DNA from 3 places in the Streptococcus marmotae genome. Region 2 is predicted to be linked to each of the others. Evidence: predicted binding sites of a transcription regulator. Region 2 holds the regulator's gene; each other region holds the start of a gene.
The links. The regulator NrdR, encoded in region 2, represses ribonucleotide reductase genes. The targets are predictions, from matches to a motif close to ACACNATATATNGTGT.
Positions count from the first base shown of each region.

Region 1: a site for NrdR is predicted at 1,814-1,829, ahead of nrdH (glutaredoxin-like protein NrdH). Genes of this name have one in related genera too.
Region 3: a site for NrdR is predicted at 1,360-1,375, ahead of nrdD (anaerobic ribonucleoside-triphosphate reductase). Genes of this name have one in related genera too.

Region 1 is NZ_CP015196.1:1,462,206-1,465,493, forward strand. It holds gene nrdE (class 1b ribonucleoside-diphosphate reductase subunit alpha) at 1-1,459, opposite strand, end outside; gene nrdH (glutaredoxin-like protein NrdH) at 1,493-1,717, opposite strand; gene A4H00_RS07370 (phosphocarrier protein HPr) at 2,053-2,316, shown strand; gene ptsP (phosphoenolpyruvate--protein phosphotransferase) at 2,322-3,288, shown strand, end outside.
Region 2 is NZ_CP015196.1:246,817-250,104, forward strand. It holds gene dnaI (primosomal protein DnaI) at 1-646, opposite strand, end outside; gene A4H00_RS01215 (replication initiation and membrane attachment family protein) at 647-1,798, opposite strand; gene nrdR (transcriptional regulator NrdR) at 1,807-2,274, opposite strand; gene A4H00_RS01225 (AI-2E family transporter) at 2,386-3,288, opposite strand, start outside.
Region 3 is NZ_CP015196.1:660,146-663,433, forward strand. It holds gene A4H00_RS03340 (quinol oxidase) at 1-1,317, shown strand, start outside; gene nrdD (anaerobic ribonucleoside-triphosphate reductase) at 1,468-3,288, shown strand, end outside.

The DNA.
Region 1 (3,288 bases), 1.1 Mb from region 2:
ATTCAACCGCTTCAGCTGATCCATAATCAATCAAGTTTTGGGCCAGGAAACTATGTAGTCCCATTGCACCCAGTCCGATTGAGTGGGCTTGGCTATTTCCATGTTCGATAGACGGTACAGCTGAGATATGAGAATGGTCTGTTACATAGGTCAAAGCGCGTGTCATCGTACGGACAGAGCGACCAAAGTCAGGTGATTTCATGAGGTTGACAATGTTGGTTGATCCCAGATTACATGAAACATCTGTCCCCATTTTGAGGTACTCTTGTGCATCGTTCAATTCGCTTGGAGTCTGAACTTGGAGAATCTCTGAGCAAAGGTTGGACATGATGATTTTGCCGTCAACAGGATTGCTGCGGTTAGCCGTATCAATGTTAATGACATAAGGATAGCCAGATTCTTGCTGGAGTTTTGAAATTTCTGTTTCCAAGTCACGAGCCTTAATCTTAGTTTTGCGAATCTTTGGATTGGCAACTAATTCATCATATTTTTCAGTAATATCAATGTAGCTGTATGGAATACCATATTCACGCTCGATAGAGTAGGGACTAAAGAGGTACATATCCTCGTTCTTACGTGCCAATTCGTAGAATTTATCTGGAATGGTAATTCCAAGAGATAGGGTTTTAACGCGAACTTTTTCATCCGCATTTTCTTTCTTAGTAGAAAGAAAGGCAATAATATCTGGGTGGAAGACATCGAGATAGACGACTCCAGCTCCCTGACGTTGTCCTAATTGATTAGAGTAAGAAAAGCTGTCTTCAAAGAGCTTCATGACAGGTACAACCCCTGAAGCAGCTCCTTCGTAGCCTTTGATAGGAGCACCTGCTTCACGCAGATTGCTGAGGGAAATCCCAACGCCACCACCGATACGAGAGAGTTGGAGGGCTGAGTTAATGGAGCGACCAATCGCATTCATGTCATCTGTCACTTGGATCAAGAAACAAGATACCAGCTCTCCACGGCGAGCACGACCAGCGTTCAAAAAACTTGGGGTTGCAGGCTGATAGCGGAGGTGGATCATTTCATTTGCCAAGTCCATAGCTAATTCTTCGTTGCCTTCTGCAAAGTATAGAGCGTTGAAGAGAACGCGGTCTTCCATACTTTCCAAATAATAGGCACCGTCATTGGTTTTGAGAGCATATTGATTATAGAATTTATAGGCTGCCATGAACGATTTGAAGCGGAAGTTCTGCTTTTGCAAGAACTGAGCTAATTTCTCAATAAAAGCAGGACTATACTGCTCTAAAAAGGCTTGCTCCAAGTAGTTTTCGTCTAATAGGTACTGAATTTTTTCTGTAATGCTCACAAATGATTTGGTATTTGGGAGTACATTTTCCTTAAAAAAGGCCTTGAGAGCTTCTTGGTCTTTGTGAAGTGGGATTTGTCCATTGACTGGACGGTTGATTTCATTATTTAGACGGAAGTAGGAAACATCTCCTAAGTCTTTCAAACTCATATTGTAACTCTTTCTATCTATTTATAGTGGGTGTTAAGCTGAAACAAGATTTTTTAATTTTCCGGGTTGGAAACCAGAAAAACTTTCCGTTTCAGTCTCGATGACAGGGGCAGCAGAAAAGCCGAGACTTTTGACATGCTCGATAAACTCAGGTTGCTCATCAAGGTTGATTTCCTTAAATGGAACCTGGTGTTGGTCCAAGAAACGCTTGGTCATTTTGCATTGCACGCAATCATTTTTTGAATAAACAGTAATCATATCGTTCTCCTTTTTTTAATCACCCATATAGGATACAATGAAAAAGCAAGATTGTCAACCGAAAAAACTAAATATAGTGTTTTAGCAAATCAGAAAACACTATATATAGTATAAAAAGCTATAGCTAGGCTAGTCTTGGTATTTTTTGTTTTCTTACAATAAGTTTTCACCTCTTTTAAGTGAAAATACGACGGAAGAGAGGTTTACAGCTCTTACTATTTTTGAAAGAAAGATAAAAAATTCTTGAAAATGATTTCAAAAAATGGTATAATGTCGATTGTAAGGGTTATCACAAATAACCTTCAATATTGAAAAAAATAAAGGAGAATCCAATTATGGCTTCAAAAGATTTCCACATTGTGGCAGAAACAGGTATCCACGCACGTCCAGCAACCTTGCTTGTGCAAACAGCTAGCAAATTTGCTTCAGATATCACTTTGAACTACAAAGACAAATCAGTAAACCTTAAGTCTATCATGGGTGTGATGAGTCTTGGTGTTGGTCAAGGTGCTGATGTAACAATCTCTGCTGAAGGTGCTGATGCTGATGATGCAATCGCAGCAATTACTGAAACAATGAACAAGGAAGGTTTGGCATAAAGAGTATGACAGAAATGCTTAAAGGAATTGCAGCATCTGATGGTGTTGCGGTTGCGAAGGCATATCTACTCGTTCAACCAGATTTGTCATTTGAAACTGTTGCAGTTACAGATACAGATGCAGAAGAAGCTCGTTTGGATGCTGCTTTAGAAGCGTCACAAAACGAGCTTTCTGTTATTAGAGAGAACGCAGTAGCAAGCCTTGGTGAAGAAGCGGCAGCTGTTTTTGATGCCCATTTGATGGTTCTTGGTGACCCAGAGATGGTTGGTCAAATCAAAGAAACGATTCGTGCAAAAAAAGTCAATGCTGAAGCTGGTTTGACAGAAGTCACAGATATGTTCATTGCTATTTTTGAAGGCATGGAAGACAACCCATACATGCAGGAGCGAGCAGCGGATATTCGCGATGTCACAAAACGTGTCTTGGCTCATTTGTTGGGTGTTCGCTTGCCGAATCCTGCAGCCATTTCAGAAGAATCAATCGTCATTGCACATGACTTGACACCTTCTGATACAGCACAATTAGATAAGAACTTTGTAAAAGCCTTTGTTACCAATATCGGTGGCCGTACAAGTCACTCAGCAATTATGGCGCGTACACTTGAAATTGCGGCTGTTCTTGGTACAAATAACATCACTGAAATGGTGAAAGATGGCGATGTTCTTGCGGTAAATGGTATTACTGGTGAAGTGATTATCAACCCGTCAGAAGAACAAATCGCTACTTTCAAAGAAGCTGGTGAAGCCTATGCGAAGCAAAAGGCAGAATGGGCCTTGTTGAAAGACGCTCAAACAGTCACAGCTGACGGCAAGCATTTTGAATTGGCTGCCAACATCGGTACACCAAAAGACGTTGAAGGTGTGAATGACAATGGTGCAGAAGCAGTCGGTCTTTACCGTACAGAGTTCCTTTACATGGATTCACAAGACTTCCCAACAGAAGATGAGCAGTATGAAGCATATAAAGCTGTCC
Region 2 (3,288 bases):
CTTGTGCCGTTTTAATGGTATCAATTTTCTCCTTGACCAACCCTTCGCCAATGGCATTTTTGATTTCCACAACAAAGGTTGGGTAATGAAGCATGGTAGTTGACATCTGGTGTGTCTTGGATAAGAGATTGGCTAAAAAGGCCATGAGATAACTCTTTCCAACCCCAAAATTGCCATAGAGGTACAAGCCCTTATTGTCCTGACCTGCCTGTTTGACAAATTCAGTAATAGCTTTCATAACCTCAACCCGATTTTCGTCATTGAGGTCGACATCTGCAATCGTAATATTTTTCAAACTAGCAGGGAGATTGATGAGCTGAATACGATTTTTAACCGCCTCTGCCTTGCGATATTCCACCAATTCTGGCGTTTCTAAATAAGAAACATCTGCATAGCCTGCATTCATTACAAGAACAGGTTGGTAACCCACTGCAACATAGGAAGCATCTTTACGCAAAAACTTATTGCGCTCTGTTACATATTCAAAGAACTTTGAAATTGACCGTGTCACTACATCCTCTGATAACTGGTGCTGACGGATAAAATCAGCTACTTCCTCATCCTGAACAATCTCTTGATAGAGTTCTTGGTAGGATTTTCTCCCCGGTCCAACATCCTGTGGTACCTTGTCTTGAACAGCCTTCATCTATCCCTCTCCTTTCGTTTCCATGGCCTCTAATTCACGGTAGAGTGCAGCCAGCTCTGCCTGTCCTTGCTCAGTCCGCTCGGTTTTCACTTCTTGCTTGCTCCATTCAGGCACATTGCTTTTTTTAGCAGGAGCATCCTGTTTCTTGCGACCCTGTCCCTTACTATCTCGTAAATGTTGGACAGCCTGTTCCGCACTCCTAATCTGCTTGTAGGAAAAATCATTCCCCAACTTTAAGGCATAGGCTTCCTGTAAATTGGCTGAGTCAATCTTGTTAAAGGTGTAGAGAACAATCACATTGATCACCTCATCCAGCAAGCCCAAATCGACCAATTGCTGCAAGCACTTACGCTCTGACATCGTTACTGTCGCATGACGTGTTTCTTTTAAGAGCGTTAAAAATTCAAGAGCAGTTTTTGCACGACTCTCTCGAACGATAGCTTGTTCTTGCTTGGTCAAACCCGTCACAACAACAGGTTTTACCTCAGCCTTTTGCTCCATCCGGTTGACCCTAATCACCTGACCATTTGCAGTCTCTTTTGCAATAGTATAGGCCTGCATCCAATCCCAACCATTTTTTTCTGCCAAATGATACAAGGCAATAACATCATCTCTTTCATTTTGAAAACGCAACTGATCACGTGCCATCATGGTTTTGAAAGCCTGTAAATCAAAACTTGGATTTTGGAAGGGTTTTAGGGGAATATCGCCCGTCATACTAAAGACATCTGAAAATGATTTGGTTACTTCCGTGTCAGTTACTGGTTTAGACACAATGAGTTCCTCAACAGCTGGCTCACCAATTTTCTTAGCCAATAGGTTTTGATACAGGGGATTGTCAAGAAAATCTTCTTTGGCTAGCGGTTCTGCTAAGCGAAAAACATAGCTATCTCCCTTTTGATAAATGGCTAACAGTTGCATGGCTCCAAGAACATCTAGTGCCTGTTCTAAATGAGGAATTCCCATATTCACGTGATTCAGAATACGACTAAGTGGGTATTTACCTGCACCATGGTCATAGCTAGCCCACAAAAATTGATAGACTGCCGCTGCTTCCAAGCCAATAATCGGTTGATAACAAAGAATAAAACTCAGCCAATTCGGACTCACCACATTTTTTCGGATGTAAGAATAGAGATCATTTGGTTTCATGTTTTGTCCTATCTTCTAGCCTTACTACCCTTGGTAATTTGTTTGAGCAGGTTTTCCAGTTCACCGACATCCTTAAAGGAACGATAGACAGAAGCGAACCGAACATAGGTAATCTCGTCCAATTCGACCAATTCTTCCATGACCAGATTCCCAATCAAATCACTCTCAACTTCGCTATCACTATGGGCACGCACTCTTTGTTCAATTCGGCTGACGACTTCTTCAATTTCACTACTGGATACTGGGCGTTTTTGGGCAGAACGAATAATCCCGTTGAAAATTTTCTCACGGGAAAACTGTTCACGAGTTCCATCCTTCTTAACAACCACCAAGGTTTTTTCTTCTACTCGCTCATAGGTGGTAAAACGGTAACCACACTGCTCACACTCTCTTCTGCGGCGAATGGTATTGCCATCTTCTGCCTGACGACTATCAACAACGCTGGATTTTATACTGGTACATTTCGGGCAACGCATACTACTTCTCCCATTCTATCATTATCACTTCATTGTATCATATTTCATAGGATAATAAAAGTAGGGCAAGTTACGACTTGCTCTACTGCTGATTTATTTTCTAACACTCACTTACCCCTTTTGCTTAGCCGTTTGACCTTCAGTTTCTTTCGCTTCTAGCCTTGCATAGGTCCATTCTCTGACAAGACGGTAGATCACTGCAAAGATTGGCGTGAAAAAGACCATGCCCAGGAGTCCAAATAAATTTCCACCAATTAAGGCAGCTGCCAAAGTAAACAAGGTTGGCAAACCAACAGATTGCCCAACTACACGAGGGTAGATAACATTTCCTTCAATTAACTGGATAATTTGGAACAATACAACAGACCATAAGGCTAACCAAGGATTTTGAACGGATACAAATAGGGCACTAATAAGGCAGGCAGAAAGCGGACCAATATAAGGCACAAAAGATAAGACCCCCGACAAAATCCCTGCCATCCCAGCGTATGGAATGGAAAAGAGCGAATAACTGACAAAAACGAGCAGACCGATAATCACCGCCTCAACAATCTGACTCATCAAAAAGCGATCATAGGTCTCTACAATGACTTCTCCGATGTAAGCAATTACGCGAACAACTTTTTCTGGAAAAGCTGCTTGGAGTAACTTGACAGTCATATCTTGTAGCTGTTCCTTGCTACCCAGAATACTTAGAGTAAAAAAGAAAGCCATGATCAAGGTCAACACATTTGAAAAGATACCGGTCACATTATTGGCTAATCCTGTAAGAAAAGCTGTCGCAAAGCCTGACAACTTCGACCAGTCTGTAAACTGCGTGACATAGCTGTTCAGCTGACTTCCCAATTTACTTGATAGAAATCCACTGTCCTGCAAGGTACCAATCAGCTGTGGAATCGCTTGGTTGGTAACCGTGACTAATTGAGACACCGTCGTTACCAAGGTCGGTAAGATAATGACGACTACCCCTGCGACAATCAAGATAAAAGCAATTAAGACGCCAATAATAGCGAG
Region 3 (3,288 bases), 410 kb from region 2:
CAGGATTTGTACGCTGGTATGGCGATGCAGGCCGGACAAAGTCCCTATGGGCAATTCTTTGGCACGAGTGGCGTTCTTTATTATTTAGTTACTTATATCGGCTCTTTTTTCGATACAACAATTGGATTAGCTGGGTTACAGTTTATCGCCTTGCTAGTAGCTGGTATCTACTTCTATAAGATTTCTGCTTATTTTAGCAATTCGTCCCAGGCGGCTACGAGTTTACAGCATTGGTTTTATCTATTTCTTTTAGCACTCAATTTTGGTGGTATTCAGGCTAGTCTGTTCGTCTTACCTGTTCTGTTCACCAGTTTGTGGTTGCTAATTCGCTATTTTGAAAATGCTGTGCGGGACGAAGCCTTCATTTTATACGGAATTGATGCAGCGATTGCTTTTATGATATATCCAAAAAGCAGTTTACTCTGGGTCGTCTCTGTCCTAGTGCTATTGGTTTACAATGCGACACATCATCAGATTGCAAGAGGGATTTATCAGGCCTTAGCCACTATCTTTGGATTTTTATTGATTGTTTATTCGGTAGGGTATTATACTTTTGAGGCTCAAATATTAGGTTCTGCCATTCACCAGACGTTTTTATATGAATTAGGGTTGAATTTCAGCTATGACGGTATTTTATGGACGGTTGCCCAAGTCGGTATCTTTCTTGTTTTATCAGGTTTTTTGAAGCATTTTATACAGACCGTAGGATCGCTGGAACAACATCGACATACCTATGTAAAAGTTATTGTACTGCTAACATTCTTTGTGCAATTATTCTTTGTTGTAGCAAGCGGGCATTTTGCAATTAGTCAGCTGGTCTTGTTCCTGCCCTATGGCTTTATCATGTCCTTGATTCACTACATGCCTGAAGATGATGATGCGTTTGATGACGATGAGGCTTATTCCTATCTTCGCTCAAGTTTCTACTTACCTCTTTTACTCTGCTTGTTCCTGTTTGTACAGCCTGCTATGACGTATTTTGTCGAAGGAGATTTGACGAAGGAGCGTGAGAGTCTGGCTCGCTACATCCGTAATAATTCCAAAAGTTCCGATACAGTATATGCCTGGGATGACAGTGCTCAGATTTATCTTCAAAGCAAGCGATTGTCCGCTGCAACTATCCTAACTCCAACGCCGTACTTGGATAGACAATCGAATCAAGATAGCCTGACATTTGATTTAAACAAAAACAAGGCCCGCTATATTGCGGTCAATCACCAAGTGGCCATGCTAGACAGCGTCCAAGAAAACTTGGAGGCAAATTATGAAAAAGTAGACTTAGGCACAAAACGACTCAGCTTATATGAGAAAAAATAGTGGAAATGATTGTGAAAGCAATCATTTTTTACTTTTTCTCTTATCCTATATATTGTGCTTTTGATAAAAAAACGATAAAACTCATACTAGATATTGAATTTCTGTTTGTGAAGTGATACACTATAGAAAGACAGAAAAGGAGAATACGAAATGGTAGTACAAGTAGAACAAATGATTGTGCCAGAAATTCTTGTTCTAAAGCGTGATGGGCGGACAGTAGTCTTTGATGCGGGAAAGATTTTTTCAGCTCTTAGTCGTGCTAATGCTGAGCTAGAGCAACCTTGTTCACAGGCGGTTCTTGAACACATTGTAGAAGCTGTACTCGAAGAAATTGGTCGCCGTTTTCATCAGGATATTCAAATTTATGAAATTCAGACCATTGTTGAACAAGAATTGCTAAAGGCACACTTGTATGAATTGGCAGAAGTTTATATTCAGTATCGGACCAGACGTGATTTTGAGCGTCATCAGGCGATGGACATTAATTTTTCCATTGAAAAACTCTTGAAAAAAGACCAAACGGTCGTCAATGAAAATGCCAATAAGGATAGCGAGGTCTTTAATACCCAACGTGATTTGACAGCAGGAATTGTGGGAAAATCGATTGGGCTCAAGCTCTTGCCAGCTCATGTGGCAAATGCCCACCAAAAAGGGGATATTCATTTCCACGATTTAGATTACAGTCCCTATACACCAATGACCAACTGCTGTTTGATTGATTTTAAGGGGATGTTGGCTAAGGGATTTAAAATTGGAAATGCAGAAGTGGAAAGTCCCAAGTCTATTCAGACAGCAACAGCTCAGATTTCGCAAATTATCGCGAATGTCGCCTCAAGTCAGTATGGTGGCTGCACAGCAGATCGTGTAGATGAGTTGTTAGCACCGTATGCAGAATTGAATTATCAGAAGCATTTAAAGGATGCAAGAGAGTGGGTCTTGCCTGAAAAGCAGGAAGACTATGCACGTGAAAAGACTAAAAAAGACATCTACGATGCCATGCAGTCCTTGGAATATGAGATTAACACCCTCTTCACCTCAAATGGGCAGACACCGTTTACTTCTCTAGGATTTGGCTTGGGGACTTCTTGGTTTGAACGAGAAATTCAACGGGCTATTTTACAAATTCGAATAAAAGGCTTAGGGAGTGAAGAGCGGACGGCTATTTTTCCAAAGTTGATTTTTACCTTGAAACGTGGTTTGAACCTAGAAGAAGGAAGTCCAAACTACGACATCAAGCTCTTAGCCTTAGAATGTGCAACGAAGAGAATGTATCCTGATGTTTTGTCTTATGATAAAATCAAGGAATTGACGGGCTCTTTCAAAGCGCCGATGGGCTGTAGATCGTTCTTACAGGGCTGGTTGGATGAAAATGGGGAAGAAGTCAATTCTGGTCGCATGAATCTTGGCGTGGTCACGCTCAATCTACCGCGGATTGCGATGGAGTCTGGTGGTGATATGGACACGTTTTGGGCTATTTTTGAGGAACGAATGGCGATTGCTAAGGATGCTTTAGTTTATCGCTTACACCGTGTCATGGAGGCACGGCCAGCCAATGCCCCTATTCTGTACCAATATGGAGCATTTGGGCAACGTTTGGGCAAAGACGATGAAGTCGGGCAGCTGTTTATCAAACGTAGAGCGACCATTTCCTTGGGCTATATCGGTCTTTATGAAGTTGCTACGATCTTCTATGGCAGTGAATGGGAAGGAAATCCAGCTGCGAAAGAGTTCACGCTTGACATTATTCGTGTCATGAAAGAGTGTGTCGGTACTTGGTCGGATGAATACGATGTTCATTTTTCAATCTACTCAACGCCATCTGAGAGTTTGACTGATCGTTTTTGTCGCTTGGATCGGGAAAAATTTGGTTTGGTCAAGGATATTACGGATAAGGAATATTACACCAATTCTTTCCATTACGATGTTCGAAAAAATCCAACACCGTTTGAAAAATTAGAATTTGAAAAGGCC